Regions from separate parts of the Vibrio sp. 1580 genome, predicted to be linked through region 1. Evidence: predicted binding sites of a transcription regulator. Region 1 holds the regulator's gene; each other region holds the start of a gene.

Region 1 (7,931 bases):
GTGTGCTTCTGCTGGGTTTTTAGCGATAAATATTTTCATCAAAATACCCACTTCACCAATTACGAGTTTTGCTGACTTGGTGTCGGCCTTACTTTATTCATAACCCATTTAGTGATGATTGGAAATAGTCCCAATAGCGCAAAAGACGCTAATACTGCGGGTGAAACAATGCCCGATAGGCTTTCAATTGTTGCTAATTGAGTACCTGCATTCAGATATACGGCTGTGCCTGGCAGCATACCTATTTGGCTAGTGAGATAAAATCTACCTACAGACATCGGCGTTAAGCCCATCAGTAAGTTGATTAGAAAGAAAGGGAATACAGGGATTAGACGCAAGGAAAATAGATAAAAAGCTCCGTCTTTTTCGACACCTTGATTAATTGCGTTGAGTTTATTTCCGAATTTGTTTTGTACCCAGTCACGCAATAAGTATCGGCTGCTCAAGAAGGCCAGTGTTGCCCCCATAGTGCTAGCGAAAGAAACCAGTAGCAAGCTTGTCCAAAAACCAAATAAGGCTGCACCAAGTAAGGTGACTACTGCCGCTCCTGGGATAGAAAAAGCGGTAATTGCAATGTAGGTAAAAAAGTAAATCGCAGCCGAGAATACAAAATTCTGATCGATGTATGTAGTTAGTGCTTCTTGTTGGGCTTTTGCATTCTCTAAGGTTAAATACTGGCCAAAGTTAATACCTAAAAAGACGATAGCCGCTAGTAGGATGAGACCTAAAATCAGTTTCTTATTCATAATTTTGATTCCAATTTGGGATATATGTAATAAGACAGTAGGAAAACCGAAAAAATTTCACAAAAAAACCGCAGATTAGACTGCGGTTTTACAAGATAGTTTTTAGGCCGACTTTTATTGGAGGCCGTTCATCAACTCATCTCGGCGAGCTTGAGGTACCACACTCCAATGAGTGCCGTTGATAGCACCTTCTAGTGCCCATAGCAACTCAATGTTGACGGTTGCAGAGTGCGTATCTCTTATCGCTTTATAGGCGTTAAGCGCACCTTCCTCTTCAAGCTTCTCTACGGATTCGATGCCGGCTTTTTTTAGCATGCGCTCGGTAGCCAGTCGTAAGTTAGGCAAATCTTTCAAACGGTTAGGCTTTGTACTTGCTTGCTGTTCTTTCTCAAGCTTTGCCTTTTTCAATGATTGATTCGCTACTTCGATTAAGCGTTCGCTTGATTCCCATAAATCGCTGGAAATAGCGTAGTACTTTGTAACGACTGGAAAGCCACGTTTTTTATAAACGTAAGGCTTTAGCCCTTGTTTCTCGAAGTCAGATGAAGTTTTTTGGTCTGCTCTGATATGAAGCTGATTGTTTACCACTAGTGCAAACATTGTTTCATCAGCGAATAGTCCGAAGCCACCAAACATTGAGCGCGACTTGATATTACCAAGTGCCTCAAACAGCTTCATAGAGTCTTTGAGTATCGGTTTATCCATGTTTTGTTATCTCGGTGTAATTAATATTACGCCACCAAAAGTCAGGTCCGAGAGAGTAGCAAACATGCGTAAAAACAATGTCATTACAGAGTAAAGTCATTGCTTACACACTTGCCATCGGTAACCCCGCTACCTTCCATATCGTAATATGGTTCAGGCCGGAGGCTTTGCGTCCCACTCTTTCGAATGGTTTGCCCTGTGCGTGACACAATGAGCATACTTCTTATATTGAATTAACATCACGGTTTAGCGTTAAAAGTGTGATTTCGGTTCAATAAAAATGATAGATTGAATGCTCTATTTTGCATATGGAAAGGTGCAAATTGGCCTTTGAAAAGGAGTTCTTAATATATATTACATTTATATAAAACAGGGAGTTAACGTTAGTCAATTGTTATTAGAGTGGTGTGAAGTATTAGAGAATGCTTAATTTTTCCAAAAAAATAAGCGCCCCTGTAGAGCGCTTATTTAACACGGTTAAATACAGTGAAATTTAGTTCATTTTTTTCACAGTATTTCGAATAACAAGCTCAGGTTGCATTTCGAAAATTCGTTTTTCGTGTTCTTTATCTTTGATACGCTCAAGTAGAATTTCGAATGCATTTTTACCAACACGACGTTTAGGTTGGTGGATAGTCGTTAGCGGTGGAGAGAAGTATTCCGCAAGCTCGATGTTGTCGTAGCCGATCACTGAAATATCTTCAGGAATTTTGATCCCGTTTTGTTGCAAGCGGCTCATTAGGCCTAGAGCCATTGTGTCGTTAAAACAGAATACCGCCGTCGGGCGCTTGTCCATTGCGGTAATTTTATCTGCAACTAATACGGCCGTATCACATTCAAAGTTACCTTCAAGGATCCAGTCTTCATTTACAGCTAGGTTTGCTTCGCTCATTGCGCGACGGAAACCTGCAATGCGCTCTTGGCAAGCAAGCTTTTCAAAATGACCGCTTAGACAAGCGATATCCGTATGACCATTGTCAATCAGATGTTTGGTTGCAATGTAGCCACCTTCTTCTGAGTTATCCATGATCTTGTCTGCTTGTGAGCTCTCTGGGCCCCAATCCATGACCACTTTAGGAATGTCCGCATGACGGTCAAGCATCTCTTTTAGTTCTTCGGTTAAGTCAGAACACATCACTAGGATGCCATCAACGCGCTTTTCAGCCAGCATACGAATGTAATCGCGTTGTTTTTCGTAAATCCCGCCTGTGTTACATAAAATCAGAGTATAGCCTTGGCGGTAACAGTAGCTCTCAACGCCATCAATCACTTCTGAGAAAAATAGGTTAGTTGATTGAGTTACTAACATGCCAATCGTACGAGTTGAGTTGCATTTTAGGCTGCGTGCAACGGCACTTGGCGCGTAATTTAGCTCGTCAACGGCTTTCATTACTTTTTCTTGCGTTGCTTCTGCAACGAAACGCGTTTTATTGATAACGTGCGAAACTGTCGTAGTGGAAACGCCGGCTAAGCGAGCAACGTCTTTTATCGTGGCCATAAATGGTGTCCTGTATCGAGCTACTGAAATATGTCGTATTGGATGTACCTGATGCTCTAATGGTTTCACACCTAGCAATATAAAATTGGCGCTAAGTGTCTCGGCAGCGGTTGATCCAAGTGCGACAAAAGGGTACGTAGCAGCATCGGTCGATGAATTTTATCTTTTTTCTATCTGATGAGAAATTGCCATCAACCTGTTAAGAAAACACAAAAACCGCTATATTTCAGCGGTTTACATATAAATCATATTTAATCGTTTGCGCTCACATTTTAGCCCTATGTGGACTGACTAGCAATGTTTTCAGCAAGAGATTTGTGTATTTGAAGTCACATTTTGACTGCTAAATAACCAAGCGTCTTTGCGCTAAGTTAAGGCAAACGAATATTATACCCAAGTTACTTACAATTGGTCACTTTCAGGCATACAGGAAGCCCGATAGGCAGGCTCCCTAAAAATAGGCGGCAATTATTCACCAAGAAGGTAGGCGCTGTCTAGTTTACAAAATGCAACTAATAGTTTCGCGACACTCGAGTAAAATCCAAATTCGTCGAATTTTTTACATTTGTCTGAAAACTGAGGTAACCAAGACATCAATTGTTGCTGGATAAAGTCGTTTTGTTTAACGAAGGCTTCTTCCATGTGTTTTTCTTGTTCAAGCTCGTTTGAGCGGATAATCATGTTCCCGAGAAAGTCGAGCTCAACGGCTAAGTGATCCGCAGGTTCCTTTAGGTTTTCGTCTACTTGAACGCCAAATTCAGCCATCAACTTTTCCATTTCCTCAGCTGGCTTGTCATTCAGTAAACCTGATTCACCAATGTACATGGATGCGTAAGGAAGAGCGCCGTATTTTTCTGTCTTCAAAAACAGTTCACAAAAGTCAGCTGCAAGCTCTAGTTGTGCATCTTCACGATCTTGTAACCGATTCAATGCATCAACTAGGCTATCAACAGCTGGTTTCAGCGACTCATTTTCACCTAAACCTGCGAGAAAACTGCGAATTTCAACACTGTGATAGGCTTCCAATTCTTTCTCTGTTAGTTCTTTTGCGAACAAGCTCGAAAACCACCAGTAAATTTCAGCGCGTTTTTCATTAAAAGCTTTCACTTCTTGCATTTTGGGCTCCTGAATGATGCTTCAAGTCATGCATCACAAAGTCAATTAGGGATATCCCCTAAGTGTAATCAATTAAAATGAATAGCAGTAACTATAATTGTTATGTTTTATGGTCAAAAATGACCGTTTATTAATAGCAATGGGTAAGCTTGTTTTGAATCAATAAAAACGCTAAATCTTGCGTTTTAATGTATCTATGACTAGAAATGTTACTAGTTATGAATAGAATACGTCTTGGATAATAAGAAGACAGAAAAGTGGTGTAAATGAGCTATCACGTATTAGTCGTAGAAGATGATGTTGTAACTCGTAGTAAGCTTGCGGGATATTTCCAAAATGAGGGCTACCAAGTCAGCGAAGCAGAGAGTGGCGCAGAAATGCGTGAAGTTTTGCAAGCGGGCGATGTAGACCTGATCATGCTGGATATTAACCTGCCTGGTGAAGACGGCCTGATGCTTACTCGTGAGTTACGTAGCCAATCGGATATTGGTATCATATTAGTAACAGGACGCACGGATAGCATTGATAAAATCGTAGGCCTAGAAATGGGTGCTGACGATTATGTGACAAAACCTTTTGAACTGAGAGAGCTGTTAGTTCGCGTGAAAAACTTGCTGTGGCGTATTTCAGCAGCGCGCAGTGGCAGCTCGAAAGCGAATGAAACCAGTGAAGAGCACATTGTGCGCTTTGGGGAGTGGACATTCGACATTCAACGTCGCGCACTTAGCCGCAACGGTGAGCCAGTAAAACTAACTAAAGCAGAGTATGAACTTTTGGTGGCATTATCGTCTTACCCTAACCAGGTGTTAAGTCGTGAGCGTATTTTGAACATGATCAGCCATCGAGTGGATGCGCCGAATGACCGCACCATTGATGTTCTTATTCGACGTATGCGCGCAAAAATGGAGTTCGATCCTAAGAACCCACAGATTTTTGTAACGGTGCACGGCGAAGGCTATATGTTTGCTGGTGACTAGTTGGAACATAACTCAATCGTAAAAAGAAAAGGAGAGCTTCGGCTCTCCTTTTTTGTGGCTTCAAGATAATACTAGTTTGCTTCAACCATTGGTGTTTGGCCGACAGTATCACGCAACCTTTGCCAAATACTGCCCAAGTACTCATGCCAATAAAGCTCTGTTTGTTCTAAGTAACGCGCTTTAGGTGAGTATTTATCCCAAGGTTGACTTATCTCGCTAATAGCTAAGAAGTTGGTCGGGGCTGGGATTGGTTTAATGCCTGCTGCGTTGAACTCATACAATGCACGGCTCATGTGACTCGCAGAAGTGACTAACACAATCTCCTTTTGTTGAACGAATGCAGCCGCTTGACGCGCCTCTTCCCACGTATCTTTCGCATCTTCTAATAAAATGATATCGGATTTCGCGACTCCCAACGCAAGGGCAACGTTCGCCATCATTCGCGCGTGGCTAATTTCAGATCCGCCAGCATAGCCGGATAAGATTAATTTCGCGCCTGGATACATTCTTAAAATACGAATGCCCTCAGTTAAGCGCATTAATGCTGCACGGCTTAACTGCGAGGTGGGTGGAATTTCGTCATCGATAACATGACCATTCCCTAAAACCATCACGTAGTCGATGGTGCCAGAAACTGGCAAAAAGGCTTTATGCTCTCGCTCTAACGGCATAAGAAGCTTGGTTGAAACAGGTTGGAAGGCAACAAGAAAAATGCCAACAAAAGAGAATAGAACAACGAAGCAGCCAGTTTTACGTTTTGTAGTAAAACTAATGAGAGCAAGACCCAACAAGCCTATCAGCAGCAATGCCGGAAGGGGCATAAGCATGGCTGACACTACTTTTTTCAGCTCAAACATACATAAATAGTCCGAAAAAACATCAATTGATAATAAAAATGAGGGTATCCCTCTTTATTCCTGCTTTCCTTGTGCCAGAATAGCGGCACAATCCGTTATGATAACTCAGCAGAAGTGACAGAAGACCGCAATTTCGACGATATCGCCCACAAATTTGCAAAAAATATTTACGGCTCCGATAAAGGGGAGATCCGCCAAATCATTGTGTGGGAAGATTTTCTACAGATTCTAAGTGAATTAGATGCTGACCAGCAACCCCTAGAAGTGTTAGACGCTGGTGGTGGTTTGGCACAAATGTCGCAAAAGCTTGCTAAGCTCGGACATCGAATCGCTTTATGTGATCTATCTTCGGAAATGCTGCAGTTGGCTAAGCAGGATATTGAAAAAAACGGTTTGCTTGAGCAGTATCGCCTGATTCATTCGCCTGTCCAATCCATCGGTGAACATATGGATGGACAGGTCGATCTGGTTATGTTCCACGCTGTGATGGAGTGGCTGGTTGATCCTAAGGCCGCACTTGAAACAGTTCTTGAACAAGTAAAACCGGGAGGTATCGCATCAGTCATGTTCTACAACCACCACGGTTTAGTCTATAAAAACGTGGTTTGTGGCAACATTCCTCATATATTAGACGGCATGCCTCACCGAAAAAGATTTAAACTACAGCCGCAAAAAGGCTTAAAACCTGAAGAAGTCTACCAGTGGATAGAAAATTCAGGTTTTAATATTTGTGGCAAATCTGGTATTCGCTCATTTAGTGATTACATAGGCAATATGGAATACATGGGTGATTACGAGTTTGAAGATGTGTTGGCGCTAGAAAAACAACTTTGTCGACAAGAGCCATACCTCTCATTAGGCCGCTACATTCATGTGTGGGCTAAAAAGAACGATAAACAGGAATAACAATGAGTGAGATGACTCTCAATGCTGCAGAGCAACCAATCGATGAGCTGGTTGGCTGGGTTAAGCAGCACGATTTCTCGTTGAACCTGACCACAGAGCGATTGGCATTTTTGATAGCCATTGCCGTACTGAGTAATGAAAGGTTCGATGAAGAACTGGGTGAAGGTGAACTGCATGATGCATTTGCCATCGTCACTCGACTATTTGATGAGACCGGCGAAGCCTCCGCTTTTCGTGCGAACAATGCGATCAACGAGATGGTTAAGCAGCGTCTTATGAGCCGTTTTGTCAGTGAAATTACTGACGGAGCGAGCATTTACCGCTTGTCGCCATTAGCGATAGGAATAACCGACTACTACGTGCGTCATCGTGAGTTCTCAAAACTGCGTCTATCTATCCAGCTATCCATGGTAGCGGATGAAATGGCGAAAGCGATTGAGGCAGCACAAAAAGGTGGCACACCGGGTCACTGGAAGAAAAACGTATACGGTGTTTTAAAATATTCTGTAGGCGAAATCTTCGATCAAATTGACCTCAACCAACGTGTTATGGATGAGCAGCAACAGTCAGTGAAACAACAGATTGCTGACCTGCTTAACAAAGACTGGCGCGAAGCGATCAACAACTGTGAAGCACTTCTGTCAGAAACATCAAGCACGTTGCGTGAACTTCAAGATACGCTGCAAGCCGCCAGTGATGAACTGCAAACTCAGATCCTCGATATTCAAGAAATTGTTTACGGTGACCCTGAGCTGGAGTTTATCGAAGAAGCCTTGTTTGGTCTGCAAATGAAGCTGGACCGAATCACAAGCTGGGGCCAGCAAGCGATCGACCTTTGGATTGGTTACGACCGACACGTGCACAAGTTTATTCGTACTGCAATCGATATGGATAAGAATCGTGCGTTTAGCTCGCGTCTGCGTCAATCTGTCAAAGATTACTTCGATGCGCCTTGGTATCTGACTTATGCAGATGCGGAGAGGCTTTCCGACCTTCGTGATGAGGCCCTAGTACTGCGTGATGACGAGGTCACGGGTCAAGTTCCGATGGAAGTAGAATACGAAGAGTTTCAACAAGTCAATGATGAGTTGTCTGAACGAATTGGTGACATGCTAAAAGCGCATAA
Region 2 (7,931 bases), on a different contig from region 1:
ACAGCCGTAAAGAGCCAGAGTTGCTGCTGCGATAAGCGTCATTTTGTTTAGCATGGTTTACATTCCTGATTGATAAGGCCGCTTCATGTTGGGCCGTTGCTTGAATGCGAGCATGCTAAGTTCAGTGAGAGAAAAAGGGCAAAAAACAAAAGATAACAGGGGTTAATGAAAGCTTAATTTTATATTTAGGTCTTTGTTTTATTTGGGGTTATTTCGTTGGCTACGTTAGTGCAATACTCGTTAATGAGCGCTTTCCATCGGCTTATGATTTCTTGATCGGTCACACTAACACGCAACGTTTTCCACGGTTGGAGGCAAGTCTCTTTTGATTCAGATTGAGAAAGACGCTCAAACAAGGTTTCGGAAGGTAAAACGCGCAGCAGCGCCACCAGTGATTCCATGTAGTTGAGACGGAACTGTTCAAGTTTGTTCTGCTTATAAGCAATGTGAGACACAAAGGTATAAATCAGTGCGTTTTGGATACGTGAGTCGCCATCTGGTGTCGTTAACAGAGCTTTTGCCCTGTCTAAGTTACCTAATTTGAAATGCAATAGACCTAACCAAAGGCTCAGCTCATCTGGCAAAACATCAAACGACGATTGCACTTGAGTTAAATATGCTTCCAGCTTTTGATGTTCGTGCTCGTATAAGGCGAGATGTCTTGCCGTTGTTATAGCCGCAAACTCATCAGATTGTCGGAGAGGTTGGCTAGAAAAGGCATTCTCGAATAACATTTTTTTGTGAATATCCGAAAGCTGCCACGTACTTGCCGAAGGTGCAGGCAGATTGAAGTATTGCGCGACATCCGAGTGCATTTGGAAAATATCCGATTGTAAGTCAGATAAACGCAGTGTGTACTCATTGCGAAACGCTAGCTTGCCCGTCGCAGGATAAATAAGGTTCATCTGCGCTTTCAAGATGTCCTGTTTTGTGCTGTCTTTTAACTCGATATTGAGCTCGTAGTCGCTGGTCTGCATGTTTCGTGCGCCAGGGAAATATGGCGCATGACCGATAGGATCAAGAAAGTAACTGGGAGCATCTTGGTTGGCTATGTCGGTGTATGGATATTCGACCTGTTGTTGCAGCAAGATGGCTTTGACCAGTATGCGGTATTTTCGCGCCTGAGAGCCGATTGAATCGACACGGTTGAGTAGTAGCTCGACTTTGGGAATCAGTAGTTGATGACGTGTTTGTTGTGTTGAGATTTCTTGGCGTTGCCATAACAAGCTTGCGAGCGTCACGCTACAAACTGCAAGTATGGCACACAAGCTATAAGCAAAAATCAGCTTGAAGTTCTTATTACTCGCCACCTGAGTTGGGATAACGCGTCGATGGCTTTTCGCTGGTGGCACCAAACGAATATTGGCAGGGTTAAGAAAGTAGCCTTTGCGGGGGTAAGTGACTAAAAGCTTAGCGGCATCGTATTCGGGTAAGTACTGCTGTAGCAGGGCACGTAAGGTGCTAATGCGGTTCGTTAGCACATTCTTAGAGATGAACTTGCTCTGCCAAATGGTTTCAATAATGGTGTCAGCAGAGAGTGGGTGGCCAACGCTTGTTAACAGCAGTTCTAATAATTCAATGGTGCGAGGTTCAAGATCAATCGCGATAGCATCTTGATGAAGGCTCTGTGTCTTCGGGTTATAGATCAGCTCTCCAATCGCAATACAACTGTGAGTCTGTTTAGCTTGTTGCAGAAAGTCGCGCATACCGTACCGATCTATTTGGAAATCGCGAAGTATTATATAGCGATTGGAGCGCGAAATCTTATAAATCGCGCTTCAATCATTATCAAAAATTTATGAACCGTAGGTCACGGAATAGCGGTGCGGTTTGTGGTTCATCGCTAACACGACATTGAGTGCAAACGCCCCCAAAATTGAAAGGCCAATCACCTCTGGTGTGACAAAGAAGAATGAAGCTAACAGGATACATGCATCGATTGCCATTTGGCTTTTGCCAACTGAAATGCCAAATTTGTCTTGGATAAACAAACACAGCACGTTAAAGCCACCTAAGCTGGAGCGATGTCTGAATAGGATCAGCATACCGAGCCCCATTAAAAGCCCGCCTGCGACGGCGCAATAAACTTCATTTACCGATTCGAGCGAGATTAGCAAATAAAGATGATCGGCAAAGATAGAAACCAACGCGCCAGAAATGGCACTATTAATGGCGAAATGACGGCCGAAGCGTTTCCATGCTAGTAAGTAAAAAGGACTGTTTGCTAAAAAGTACAGCACACCAAAGGTAAAAGGTGTAAATTGGCTAATAAGCAGAGCCAATCCAGTCGTGCCTCCCGTTAGAAGGTTCGCGGATTGGAGAAAGAAAACGCCTTGAGCTACTAAAAAGGTACCCGTGAGAATCGCTATCCAGTCTTCTTTTAATGAGTGTTTTTCCATCAATGTTGCAGTCATTAGTGATAAATAAGGCGTGCATAGTAGTAAAAAGATGATCTTTTCGGTAGCTAGAGGGTAAAATTTACGGTAAACCTATGTAATTGCTGTTTTACAGGGTGTAAAGCACAAATTTGACAGGCAATAGATTGTCGTTATGCGATTGCAATGCTGGCATGATAAACATTGCTTGTCATCATGAAAAAACTGCATGAGAAAAATTGTAAATTTCTCTTTATGACCTAAATCAAATTATGTAGAATGCGCGCCATTAGGGTGACGAAAACGTTTGCGTCGGGTCATTCAACAGTTTTTTTGCAACTTTCAGTACTAATCTGAGTCAGGAGATACAGATGCTTAAGCGTGATATGAACATCGCAGATTACGATGCGGAACTGTTCGCAGCTATCCAGGAAGAAACTCTTCGCCAGGAAGAACACATTGAACTTATCGCTTCTGAAAACTACACAAGCCCACGTGTAATGGAAGCGCAAGGTTCTCAGCTAACGAACAAATACGCTGAAGGCTACCCAGGTAAGCGTTACTACGGCGGTTGTGAGTACGTAGATAAAGCTGAAGCACTAGCAATTGAGCGTGCATGCCAACTATTTGGTTGTGAGTACGCTAACGTACAGCCTCACTCAGGTTCTCAAGCAAACAGCGCAGTTTACATGGCGCTTCTTAACCCAGGCGATACAGTACTAGGTATGAGCCTAGCGCACGGTGGTCACCTGACTCACGGTTCTCCAGTAAACTTCTCTGGTAAGCATTACAACGTTATCCCTTACGGTATCGATGAAGCGGGTCAAATCAATTACGACGAGATGGAACAGCTAGCGCTTGAGCACAAACCTAAGATGATCATCGGTGGTTTCTCTGCTTACTCGCAAATCGTTGATTGGAAACGCATGCGTGAAATCGCTGACAAAGCAGGTGCTTACTTATTTGTTGATATGGCGCACGTAGCTGGTCTTATCGCTGCCGGTGAATACCCAACACCAGTACCGCATGCTCACGTGGTAACAACAACGACGCACAAAACACTAGCAGGTCCTCGCGGTGGTCTTATCTTGTCAAATGCTGGCGAAGATATGTACAAGAAATTGAACTCAGCAGTGTTCCCTGGTGGTCAAGGTGGCCCTCTAATGCACGTTATCGCTGGTAAAGCAGTAGCGTTCAAAGAAGCGATGGAGCCAGAGTTCAAAGCTTATCAAGCTCGCGTAGTGAAAAACGCAAAAGCAATGGTTGGTCAGTTCCAAGAGCGTGGCTACAAAATCGTATCTAACGGTACAGAAAACCACTTGTTCCTTGTTGACCTAATCGACAAAGATATCACTGGTAAAGACGCAGACGCGGCACTAGGTGCAGCAAACATCACTGTAAACAAGAACTCAGTACCAAATGACCCACGCAGCCCATTCGTAACGTCTGGTATTCGTGTAGGTACGCCAGCGATCACTCGCCGTGGCTTCACTGAAGAAGATGCAAAAGAGCTAGCAAACTGGATGTGTGACGTTCTAGATAACATCGGCAACGAAGAAGTTATCGAAGCGACTAAAAAGAAAGTGCTAGAAATTTGTAAGCGTCTACCGGTTTATGCCTAACTGTTCTTCATAGAATGAGTCGATTTCGGTGTCGAACATACTCATTTGCTCGCGCAAACTCCGTGTGTTCTTCTAGAACTCGACTCATCTATTTTGAACATTGATATACTAAAGGCCCTCATTTGAGGGCCTTTTTGTTTGTCTGGCGTTTGGAATGAGATATAGCGAGAGTGTGTGATAAGGGGATGGCTACCAACACTGTCCCTTTTCAATATATCCAAACCACGTCATTCCGACGAGCCTAGGCGAGATCAGGAATCTTGTTGAGGCACACTCTTTTACTCAGAGTTTCCCTAAAAATCATCAGTATTCTGAAAACAGATTCTGAATCACGCTCGTTCCTCGCTGTTCAGAATGACGGTGGTAGAATGGCTTTTTATCATCATTTGCCAGATACAAAAAAGGTTGGCACTGAGCCAACCTTTTCTCTTCAAAACAAGCTTTTCAAAACAAGCGAGAGCTTATTTAATCTCGATACCTTGAGCTTGCATATCGGCATGGTAAGAAGAGCGCACAAATGGACCACACGCTGCATGCGTGAAGCCAAGTTCTAGTGCAACTTCTTTTAGCTCGTCAAACTCTGATGGTGGAACGTAACGTTCTACTGGCAAGTGGTGACGGCTTGGCGCTAAATACTGGCCTAGAGTCAGCATCGTTACGCCGTGTGCGCGTAGATCTTTCAGTACTTCGATGATTTCTTCTTTGGTTTCACCAAGACCCATCATCAAACCAGACTTGGTCGGTACATCGGGATGCTGCTCTTTGAACTTCTTAAGAAGCTCAAGTGACCATTTATAGTTCGCACCTGGGCGAGCTTTACGGTAAAGACGTGGCGCGGTTTCTAAGTTGTGGTTGAAGACATCTGGCGGATTGTCTTTCATTAGATCAAGCGCTACATCCATGCGACCACGGAAGTCAGGAACCAGTGTTTCAATCTTAATATGCGGGTTTAACGCACGGATCTCGCGGTTACAATCGGCAAAGTGCTGTGCACCGCCGTCACGCAGATCGTCACGGTCAACAGAAGTGATTACTACGTATTTCAGCTTCATATCGGCAATGGTTTTCGCCAGTTTTTGAGGCTCTTCTGCTTCCGGTGGTAATGGGCGGCCATGAGCAACGTCACAGAAAGGACAACGACGAGTACAAATAGCACCTAAGATCATGAAGGTTGCTGTACCGTGGTTAAAACATTCCGCTAGGTTCGGGCAAGATGCTTCTTCACATACGGAGTGAAGTTTATTCTTACGCATCGCCGCTTTGATGTCTTGAATTCGTTGGCTGTCGGCTGGTAGCTTGATCTTCATCCAATCAGGCTTACGTAGCACTTCTTTCTGCTCTGTAGGCATGTTCTTTACGGGAATCAATGCCATTTTATCGGCGTCACGATATTTAACGCCTTTTTCCATCTGGATTGGTTTGCTCATGCTTTATTACCTTGAGAAGGTGCTTCTGTGCTGAATTCTACTTGCTCATAATCGAGCAAAGTAACGAGTTCTTCTATTAATTGTTTTTCTACGGCTTCTACATTGTCTGGGCCGCCAAATTGGCTGACCTGAACCATTTCCATACCTTCATAACCACAAGGGTTAATACGCAGAAACGGTGTTAAATCCATATTTACGTTCAAGGCTAAACCATGAAACGAGCATCCTTTACGAATGCGTAAACCGAGAGAGCATATTTTCTTACCGGCAACGTAGACACCCGGTGCGTCAGGTCGCGCGGCTGAGTCAATATTGTATGCTTTTAGCGTGTTGATCACGAGGTTCTCGATTGTGGTAACGAGATCTCGTACACCTAATTTTTTGCGGCGTAGGTTGATCAAGAAGTAGGCGACCAACTGACCAGGGCCATGATACGTAACCTGACCTCCGCGATCACTTTGTACAACAGGAATATCGCCAGTGTTAATCAAGTGCTCAGCTTTACCTGCCTGTCCTTGCGTAAATACTGGGTTATGTTCTACCAACCAGACTTCATCACGGGTTTCTTCTGTGCGTTGGTCGGTGAACTCATGCATCGCCTTCCATACAGGCTCATAGTCTTGGCGGCCAAGTCGTTTTACAACAAGTTGGTGTTGCATGGGAATTCCTGTTGCTAATATATAAAGTTTTTGGATTATAAACCGGATAACCCTGATGCTCTACCGCTGCGTAACAGATTTTTAACTGAAAGTGATGTAAAGCCTCGTTATCTATTTGATAAATAAAAAGAAAGCAGCCAAGGCTGCTTTCAAAAAAAATTTAATCTATCAAAAAATTATAGAACCATGCGTACGATGTCAATTTCACCTAACTCTTTGTACAGTGTCTCGACCTGCTCGATAGAGGTTGCAGTAATGTTGATTGACACAGAGTGGTAGTTGCCCTTAGCACTTGGTTTAACGGTCGGGCTGTAGTCACCTGGAGCATGGCGCTGAATAACTTCAAGAACAAGCTCTGGAAGTTCAGGCTTTGCATGACCCATTACCTTGTAAGTAAATGAACAAGGGAACTCAAGCAGGTCTTTTAATTTTGCATCAGAGTTGATGGTTAGCATATCGATAACTCCAGTAGATATTCGTTGCGGTGCGAAATAGTACAGTCAAATTAGGGGGAACTCAAGACGAGGAGCTCAAACTTAAAAAGCCGCCCATTCAGGCGGCTTTGCGAATAAGTTTGCTACTCTAACGTTCTTTTTAGAAGAAGCTCTTGAATAACAATACGATGTAATCCCACATGCGGCTAAATAGACTACCTTGCTCTACGGTTTCTAGTGCCATTAGTGGGTACTCGGCAATATCTTCACCATCGATCTGATAGTATAGCTTACCAACTACATCACCTTTATTAATTGGGGCTTCTAGCTCTTTTTCAAGGACGAAGCTTGCTTTTAGGTTTTTCGCTTCACCACGCGGTAGTGTTACGTAAGTATCTTGGTCAAGACCCAGTGCTACGGTGTCTTTGTTACCCATCCACACTTTTTCTTCTACGAACGTTTCACCTGCTTTGTGCGGTGCCACTGTTTCGAAGAAACGGAAGCCGTAGCTTAGCAGCTTTTTGCTTTCTGACTTACGAGCATTGGCATCTTTAGTACCCATAACGACCGCAACCAAGCGCATTTGACCTTCAGTTGCTGAACTTACTAGGCTGTAACCCGCATTACTTGTGTGACCCGTTTTGATGCCGTCAACGTTCATGCTCTTATCCCAAAGTAGACCGTTACGGTTGTATTGGGTGATGCCGTTGTAAGTAAATTTCTTCTCTGAGTACACTCGGTACTCATTTGGTACGTCACGGATAAGTGCTTTACCTAGCAGTGCCATGTCGTATGGTGTTGAGTACAATTCTGCGTTATCTAAGCCATGAACGTTGGCAAAGTGCGAGTTAGTCATACCCAATGTGTTGGCCCAAGCGTTCATTAGGTCAACAAATGCATCTTCTGAACCTGCAATATGTTCTGCCATCGCAACACAGGCATCGTTACCTGACTGGACGATGATACCTCGGTTCAGGTCACGTACTTTAACTGTTGTGCCTACTTCAATGAACATCTTTGATGAATCAGGGAAGTTTTTCGCCCACGCATTTTTACTGATGGTGACATCATCATCTTCTGAGATATTACCACGCGCTAGCTCTTGGCCGATTACATAGCTGGTCATCATCTTAGTCAGACTAGCTGGAGACAATTTTGTGTTCATCTCTTTCTCTGCCAGTACTTTACCTGAATGGTAATCCATCAGCACGTAGCCCTTCGCCGCGATTTGAGGGGCATCTGGAACAACGATAGGTGATGCAAGAGCAGATTGAGCGAAAGTTGCAGAAAGGGCAACCGAAGAAACGAGAATAGATTTCACAAACTTATTTTTATTCATGGTAATTCAAATTTTTGGGTTAACTGCAGACATCTTATCAGAATCCCTAGTTATGTAAGAGGGGGATCAAAGAGA
Region 3 (7,931 bases), on a different contig from region 1:
CAATATCGTTCGCAACGAGCGCATTAATAGTGTCACGCGCGTTAAGGAATCGCTCACGATCTTCTAAATCGGCACGGGTTAGTAGCATTTGGCCGATCTTGATACCATAAATACCAAACAAAGACTCCCATGTTTGAATCAAGCGACTCTGCCCCACCGCGGCAAGTAACTGCTTACTCGCCATCTCGTTGGGCAATGCGGGGTAACCAAGATGCTCACGGCCTGCTGCAATCGCACCAGACGAAACCATTACGATTGAATGGCCTTGTTTTTTAAGCTCAGCACACTGGCGTGCTAACTCAACCATGTGTGCACGGTCGAGTGCCAGAGTGCCGCCTGTCAGCACACTTGTACCCAGTTTCACAACGACAGTTTGTGGTTGTGAAACAACTGCATTTTGTTGATTCGTTGTCATGATGTCTTCTGAAGTGAAAAACAAATAAAGAGAGGATGTTTTAACAATCAAATAGGGAATTAACAAGAGAAAAGGTGCGTTTTCGCACCTTTTTGTTTGGTATTAAATGAAAACAACCAAATTAAGCGAAATCGAAAGACTCCGTGTGATATTCGACTTCTAATTTGAAGTGTTCTTCTAAAGTATCAACCAGCTTTTGATGGAATGTGCTCTGCGTGAGATACACTTCCTCTACCACTTTTTTGGGAAGGGCTTCAGATACCCATTGCCCTTCTTTGTTGTACTTGCCAATATGATATTTAGCAGTAAAGCCTCCCTCGATGGATTCCAAATCCATCCACCAGCCCCAAAATTCACGCTTCTCAGGCGATTTTTTGTCGTCTACACATACAGATAAACAATCAAAATAATAGCGCCCTTCTTGCGATTGTGGTTCGCGCAGGTAAGGCCCTATCGCCTTCAACTTTGACATCAAGCGAAAGTGAGTCGGGCCCTGAGTCGTCTCTGACATATGAATCTCCGTTTTCATAGTTAAAAGTAAACACCCAAGAATGATTATTATTTTTAATTATCATGAGCTTATTTTTTGCTCAGATATATCACTCTTAACTAATTTAGGAGAATTGTCACCCTAATAATTCATCTTCTAGCCACTTTATGGCTAAATCGAGGGATTGCTCATATCCTTTTGTAATTGTTTTGGAACTGATTTTTTTTGCTCTACCATACTGGCTAAATAGAGCAACAAGTTGATTATCACTGTGTGGCGACACTGGATCGCCTTCAAGACTCAAAGCCAAAATAGGCACTTTGGTTTTTCGACTGCTCAGGAAGCCCTGAACCTTCAATGACCACGCCATCATCTGACCAGCCATGCTATTAATATCAACCGCATTTTTCCCCAAACGGGAAGCCAAAAGATCTAAATACATCTTCGGCATTTTTTGTAACTTCTGAGGGGAAGTAAAAATATCATGTACGGGTGCGCCTAGAGCGACACAAGCTTTGATCTTTTCCTGCTCGACAAAAGAGAGTCTGATCATGGCATTACCACCAAAACGAAACCCAACTAACCCCACTTTGTGATGATCAACCCAAGGTAGCGAGTAAAGCTCATTCAATACCGCTTGATGTAGGCAACTTGAATTCTCGGTCAAGGGCCAATGAGAGCTATGCCCTACTGAAGGCATGTCTACGGTTAACATCGCAATATCTCGCGGTGCAAGACGATTACGGAACAAACGCCACATGTCGGTTTGTAGAGTATCCAAACCAGCGCTCACCATGACCACAGGCAACTGTTTATCCGTTCTTGGTAAATGGAGGTTCGCGATGATTTTGCGATTTTGGTAAGGCACTTCAATTTGCTTGATGGTGTACTTAGTTTTTTCTGCGCCGTCAGAATACGCTTTGTTTGCCAGTACTTGAGCCTGCGATGCCAAATTGTCATTTTTTAAATGTGGGTAGCCTGCAATACTAAAACACAAAGAAGCAGTGAAGAGTTCATCCGCTGCCTCTTCTCCTTGCATTTCATTTGCTCGCTTCTGATGATCCATACCAAGCTTGATCCACTCAAATGTCCAGTTACCACTGTGATAACCCATTACAGTGTCTAACCAATCATCATTGGTTCGCGAGTGAGAAGATGAAGCAATTTTAGACAGTACGCCTTCCATTTCGATCGGAGACAATCCTTGCCAAGCCCATTGCAAGCGACGCAAATGACGATACCAAGCACGATCACCTTGCGCTTCTCGTTCATCAAGTATTTTTTTACTGGTCGGCATGTACTGGGTAAGCGCGGAGGTTTCTTTTGCTTGCTTATGTTTCACGAACAAAGTTTCGGAAAGATTTTTACTGACGTCTTCAGACATAGGAAGAACCCTAGGCTATTAGCATGATTTAATATCATAATAAAAAAAATGCCCCTATAAAGGGGCATTTCTCAATATTCTTTAACCGCGCTTATTTTTGCTTGCGGTTTACTGGCTCAGCATACTGGATTGACATATCCCAAGGCTGCTCGATCCAAGTGTCTTGAGCAATATCTACAACGTAATCATCCAGCAGCTCTTTGCCTGATGGTTTCGCACACACAGCGATCATTTTCGCTTTTGGATACATCTCACGTAGTTTGCGCGCTGTATCACCGCTGTCTACTAGGTCTTCAACGATTAGGTAACCTTCGCCATCACCTTCAGGTGCTTTTAGTACCGTCATGTCGCGCTGATGATCATGGTCGTAGCTTGAAATACAGATTGTATCAACGTAACGAATACCCAGTTCACGAGCCAAAATAGCGCCAGGAACCAAACCGCCGCGGCTTACCGCCCAAATTCCTTTCCATTGCTCAGCTGGCATTTGTTTTTCAGCCAGTTCACGGCAGTAAGTCTGCATTGCATCCCAAGTGATAATGAATTTTTTACTCATTGTAATAACCTAATAATTTGAAAATATGCATCCTCAAAATCTAGCGAAGTCACTCAAAAGCGGAATGCTCACTAACTTCTCCAAAATGTTTGGAGACGAGGATTTCAAGCTGCGCAAACGATTATTCTACCGAAACACACCGCTAATACCAACGGTGATATCAAAATTCTCTGCCTATTCCGCAGAAAAACCGTCTTCTGTGAACAACGTAAAAAAGAAAAAGCCAGCGTGAATAAATCCACACTGGCTTTTTGCTCGAGAAATTAACCGACGAGGTATTTAACGATGAAGATGGCTGACATCACCCATACACTCATCGACACTTCACGGCCCTTACCGCTGAATAGCTTGATCGCCGCGTATGCGATAAAGCCTAACGTGATACCTTCTGCAATCGAGAATGTTAGCGGCATAACTAAACAAGTCACAACAACTGGGGACGCTTCAGTTAGGTCACGCCAATCAATGCTTACTAGCCCAGACAGCATCAAGATCGCCACATAGAATAGCGCACCTGACGTTGCATAAGCAGGGATCATACCCGCAAGTGGTGAGAACAATAGAGCAAGTAGGAAGAGTACACCAACAACCACGGCTGTTAGACCAGTACGCCCACCCGCAGCCACACCAGAAACGCTTTCAATATAAGATGTCGTGTTAGAAGTACCAAGTAATGCACCTACTGACGTTGCTGTTGAGTCTGCAAGTAACGCTTTGTTTAAACGAGGGATGTTGCCATTCTCATCAGTTAGACCTGCTTTTTGAGAAACGCCAACGAGCGTACCTGCGGTGTCAAATAAATCGACAAATAGGAAAGCAAATACGACGGAAATCATGCCTACTTCAAACAAACCAGAGAAATCCAGTTGCATGAAAGTTGGCGCAATGCTTGGTGGCGTTGACATAATACCGCCCCACTGCACATCACCAAATAGAAGACCAAGCGCTGTAACGCCAAGAATAGCGATCATCACCGCACCTTTCACACCACGGTGAACCAATGCAATCGTAAGAAAGAAGCCAATCGCGGCCAATACAGATGGCAATGATGTGATCTCTCCCATAGAAACTAATGTCGCTGGGTTATCAACGACGATACCTGCATTTTTTAATGCGATAAACGCTAAGAAAAGACCAATACCAGCTGAAATACCTGTTCGTAGAGAATGCGGGATCGAGTTAATAATCCACTCACGGATCTTAAATACGCTTAAAAGAATGAACAGAAGGCCAGAAACAAATACAGCCGCCAACGCAACTTGCCACGTATAACCCATTCCTAATACAACAGAGTAAGTAAAAAATGCGTTCAGGCCCATTCCTGGTGCCTGTGCGATTGGGTAATTGGCAACAAATCCCATGATAAAACAGCCGATTGCGGCAGCAAGACAAGTTGCGACAAAAATGGCGCCACGGTCCATACCGGTATCCGACAGGATCGCTGGGTTTACAAAAATAATGTAAGCCATAGTTAGGAAGGTCGTAACACCTGCAATGATCTCAGTGCGCACATTTGTGCCATTTTCACTGAGTTTAAAAAGCCTCTCGAGCATGATCGAATCCTGTAAAGGTAAAAAGTAAACGGTTGCGTAATCGATTGGCGGGAATTATAAAGTTATCAAATAGCAAATTCTAGATAGAATCTTCACTCTAATGCGTTTTTTTTCTTTGGATATGAAACACATTCTCTAACCCATCAAAGCAAGTAAAGAAATATATTCTTATAAAACAATAGGTAACCTAGATAACACAGTTCTCTAAAAGAGAATAAAAACTGAGCAATGTACTAAACTTTCAGATGAAAAAGGCCCATTTTAAACATGGTATCTAACAGATTTGATGGAAAAGTCGATAAAACCGAAGAATGGGGAATAGAAGAAGGCTTTGATGGCAATAAGTGAGTCAGGAAGAGAAAATAGAGATAAAAAAACGCCACCCAATTTGGGTGGCGGTGAATCATGTCAGCACTATCACTGAAAAAAAATTCCAATTTATAGGGGTGAACAAACTGTTCGAGTCACATGCGTTGACTTCACTTAGTAGCCAAAGCTTGTTGGGTATACAAAGTTACCGGTGTAAACAGACTTGCTATTCCAGAACATTGTACTTGGTAAACCTTTCATAACTATCACCTTTTAAATCAATTAAACATTCGTTGATTTCTCGGTTCCTTGGAGGCGATAAAACGGACTCATCCTTTGAGCATTTCATTCTTCTCTCAGAAGCTGGTTACAAATATACCACCAAGAAATTTAATTACAAGCATTTTAGTGATTGGAATCACAAAAAATACACAAATTGACCTTTATCAAAGTTTATATGTAATTAAATTACAATTTTATGAATTAAAAAATAAAGCCACTTTCAGAATGTATGATAGAGAACACATAGTGCTTGTTATTGTATTCACAAACTGTGACAGTTCTGAGAGAAATCCTTGTGATCGCGACTACTCGTACTCCTTATCTGGTGGTATGCTAACGGCAATTTGAAGGCCAAATCGTCTAGCATTTAATGCTACCTTGACAACATTTTTACGGTATATATTTGGCAAAGCACATCAAAAGGAGTCCTCCGTGTCTGAGTTCCATTCTGAGATCAGTACCTTATCACCTGCTCCACTTTGGCAGTTTTTCGATAAGATTTGTTCTATCCCTCATCCATCGAAACATGAAGAAGCATTAGCACAGTACATTATCAACTGGGCAACAGAGCAAGGCTTTGACGTTCGCCGTGATCCAACCGGTAACGTGTTCATCAAAAAGCCCGCGACACCAGGAATGGAGAATAAGAAGGCTGTTGTACTTCAAGCACACATCGACATGGTGCCGCAGAAAAACGAAGACACTGAACACGACTTCACCAAAGATCCAATCCAACCTTACATCGATGGCGAATGGGTAACTGCGAAAGGCACGACGCTTGGTGCAGATAACGGTATTGGTATGGCTTCTTGCCTTGCTGTATTGGCATCTAAAGATATTAAGCACGGTCCACTCGAAGTTCTGCTGACGATTGATGAAGAAGCAGGCATGACTGGCGCATTTGGCCTTGAAGCTGGTTGGTTAGAGGGTGAGATTCTTCTAAATACAGACTCTGAGCAAGAAGGCGAAGTCTACATGGGTTGTGCAGGTGGCGTTGATGGCACCATGACTTTCGATATTTCTCGAGAATCAACGCCTGCAGGTTTTGTAACACGCCAACTGACGCTGAAAGGCCTAAAAGGTGGTCACTCAGGTTGTGACATTCACACAGGTCGCGGTAATGCCAACAAATTACTTGGTCGTTTCCTTGCCGGTCATGCTCAAGAGCTTGATTTACGTTTAGTCGAATTCCGTGGTGGTAGCTTACGTAATGCAATCCCTCGCGAAGCGTTTGTTACTGTCGCGCTTCCTGTCGAAAACCAAGACAAACTTGCTGAGCTGTTCAACCACTACACTGAGCTGCTTAAAACTGAATTGGGTAAAATCGAAACAGGTATCGTAACCTTTAATGAAGCGATCACGACTGACGCGCAAGTATTTTCAATCGCCGATCAGCAACGATTCATTGCGGCACTTAACGCTTGTCCAAACGGCGTAATCCGTATGAGTGATGAGGTGGAAGGCGTTGTTGAAACTTCTCTAAACGTTGGTGTGATCAGCACAGAAGAAAATAAAGTCACCGTGCTTTGCTTGATTCGTTCTCTCATTGACTCTGGCCGTAGCCAAGTGGAAAGCATGCTGCGCTCGATTACTGAGCTAGCAGGCGCACAAATTCAGTTCTCAGGCGCTTACCCTGGCTGGAAGCCAGATGCAGATTCCGAGATCATGGCAATTTTCCGTGATATGTATGAAGGCATTTACGGTCATAAGCCGAACATCATGGTCATCCATGCTGGTCTTGAGTGTGGCCTATTTAAAGAACCATACCCACACATGGATATGGTTTCTTTCGGTCCAACAATAAAATTCCCTCACTCTCCAGATGAGAAAGTGAAGATTGATACTGTTCAGTTGTACTGGGATCAGATGGTCGCGCTTTTAGAAGCGATTCCAGAGAAAGCATAATTCAATCACGAAAAATGACAAAGGGTGCCATACGGCACCCTTTTTTTGGTTTAGTTGAACCCAACTACACACGGTTTTGCGCGTAAGCGGCTAATTCATCCATTGAGGTTTGTGCAGCAACTTCACCATCAATGTAGTAAGTAACAAACTCACCATCGCGTACACCCATGAGTGTCGCCTTTTCACCGTTACTGTAAGTAATATCCATTTGAACAGTGTTCTCATCGATTTGCTGCATTCGCCCCTGCTCAATGACACGGTTATCCGCTAATGGTGCGATTGGTGCCGTCGTTAACGACTTATCTAACTGGTGATTGACATCAATGTAAGTATCTACCTTTGTATCGAAGATATGTGGCTTACCATTTAACGGGTTCTTACCCGTCCAAAATTCTAGAGAGTTAAACACGATATAATCCGCTGCGATCGCGACACCATAAACAGGCGCTAAAAGCATATTTAGACCACCTCGAGCGTAACGGTTGTCAACAGCTTTCAAGTTAAACCCCATAACATAACCTGTCACGGCATTACTACCTACGCAACCTGAAAGTGAAACTGCTACCGCAGTCAATGCACCAATTTTAGCAATTGCCTTTTTCATCAAAACCTCTAGTTAGAAAGTGTGAAACCTCAAATTCGGCGCGGATATTATCGGATAAAAAGTAGGGTTAAAAGTCCGTTTTTTTGTCCTCCATGAACAGTATTATTTTTAATACAGTCACATTTTTTAAGGCTATTATTGCGCACTCTTCTCTATGTCTTGTTATGTATTAAACTGATAGAAAAGATCATATTGAAAACAAAAACTTCACACATACCAAAATTTCACGCATGACGATTAAAGTAATTTGTCGTGTCCTTAATGAGAATGATTAGTGCGATTTTGCAGCAATTGTTACATTGCTGATGACGCATTTGACAGAGATGGTTTATGGCCAGAAGTAAAAAAAGCAAAGTATTTGAGCTCTTAGGACATCAAATACAACCAGGACAACGATTAGAGATCGAATTTGAAGCAGCGAAGCTATATACAC

Evidence for each region. Region 1 encodes PurR, which represses purine synthesis genes. Its sites were predicted from a motif close to TNANGNAAACGTTTNCNTNA; they were not measured.
Region 2: glyA (serine hydroxymethyltransferase) is a predicted target of PurR. The motif match lies at 2,671-2,690, and genes of this name have one in related genera.
Region 3: R7093_RS15780 (NCS2 family permease) is a predicted target of PurR. The motif match lies at 4,419-4,438, and genes of this name have one in related genera.

Annotation. Positions count from the first base shown of each region.
Region 1 is NZ_JAWOVT010000007.1:228,151-236,081, reverse strand. Features, by position in the region: gene R7093_RS13645 (DUF2007 domain-containing protein) at 1-39, opposite strand, end outside; gene R7093_RS13640 (TVP38/TMEM64 family protein) at 60-746, opposite strand; gene R7093_RS13635 (TfoX/Sxy family DNA transformation protein) at 861-1,451, opposite strand; cyclic di-GMP riboswitch class I at 1,568-1,657, opposite strand; gene purR (HTH-type transcriptional repressor PurR) at 1,945-2,949, opposite strand; gene torD (molecular chaperone TorD) at 3,418-4,065, opposite strand; gene torR (two-component system response regulator TorR) at 4,332-5,042, shown strand; gene elyC (envelope biogenesis factor ElyC) at 5,114-5,899, opposite strand; gene cmoM (tRNA uridine 5-oxyacetic acid(34) methyltransferase CmoM) at 6,014-6,805, shown strand; gene mukF (chromosome partition protein MukF) at 6,808-7,931, shown strand, end outside.
Region 2 is NZ_JAWOVT010000009.1:67,805-75,735, reverse strand. Features, by position in the region: gene R7093_RS15590 (hypothetical protein) at 1-54, opposite strand, end outside; gene R7093_RS15585 (transcriptional regulator) at 186-1,706, opposite strand; gene R7093_RS15580 (YitT family protein) at 1,797-2,399, opposite strand; gene glyA (serine hydroxymethyltransferase) at 2,747-3,997, shown strand; gene lipA (lipoyl synthase) at 4,459-5,424, opposite strand; gene lipB (lipoyl(octanoyl) transferase LipB) at 5,421-6,083, opposite strand; gene ybeD (DUF493 family protein YbeD) at 6,260-6,538, opposite strand; gene R7093_RS15555 (serine hydrolase) at 6,678-7,856, opposite strand.
Region 3 is NZ_JAWOVT010000009.1:112,367-120,297, forward strand. Features, by position in the region: gene proB (glutamate 5-kinase) at 1-415, opposite strand, end outside; gene crl (sigma factor-binding protein Crl) at 537-926, opposite strand; gene frsA (esterase FrsA) at 1,042-2,289, opposite strand; gene tet(34) (oxytetracycline resistance phosphoribosyltransferase domain-containing protein Tet(34)) at 2,381-2,845, opposite strand; gene R7093_RS15780 (NCS2 family permease) at 3,109-4,398, opposite strand; gene R7093_RS15785 (aminoacyl-histidine dipeptidase) at 5,422-6,894, shown strand; gene R7093_RS15790 (DUF3332 domain-containing protein) at 6,959-7,498, opposite strand; gene R7093_RS15795 (succinylglutamate desuccinylase/aspartoacylase family protein) at 7,829-7,931, shown strand, end outside.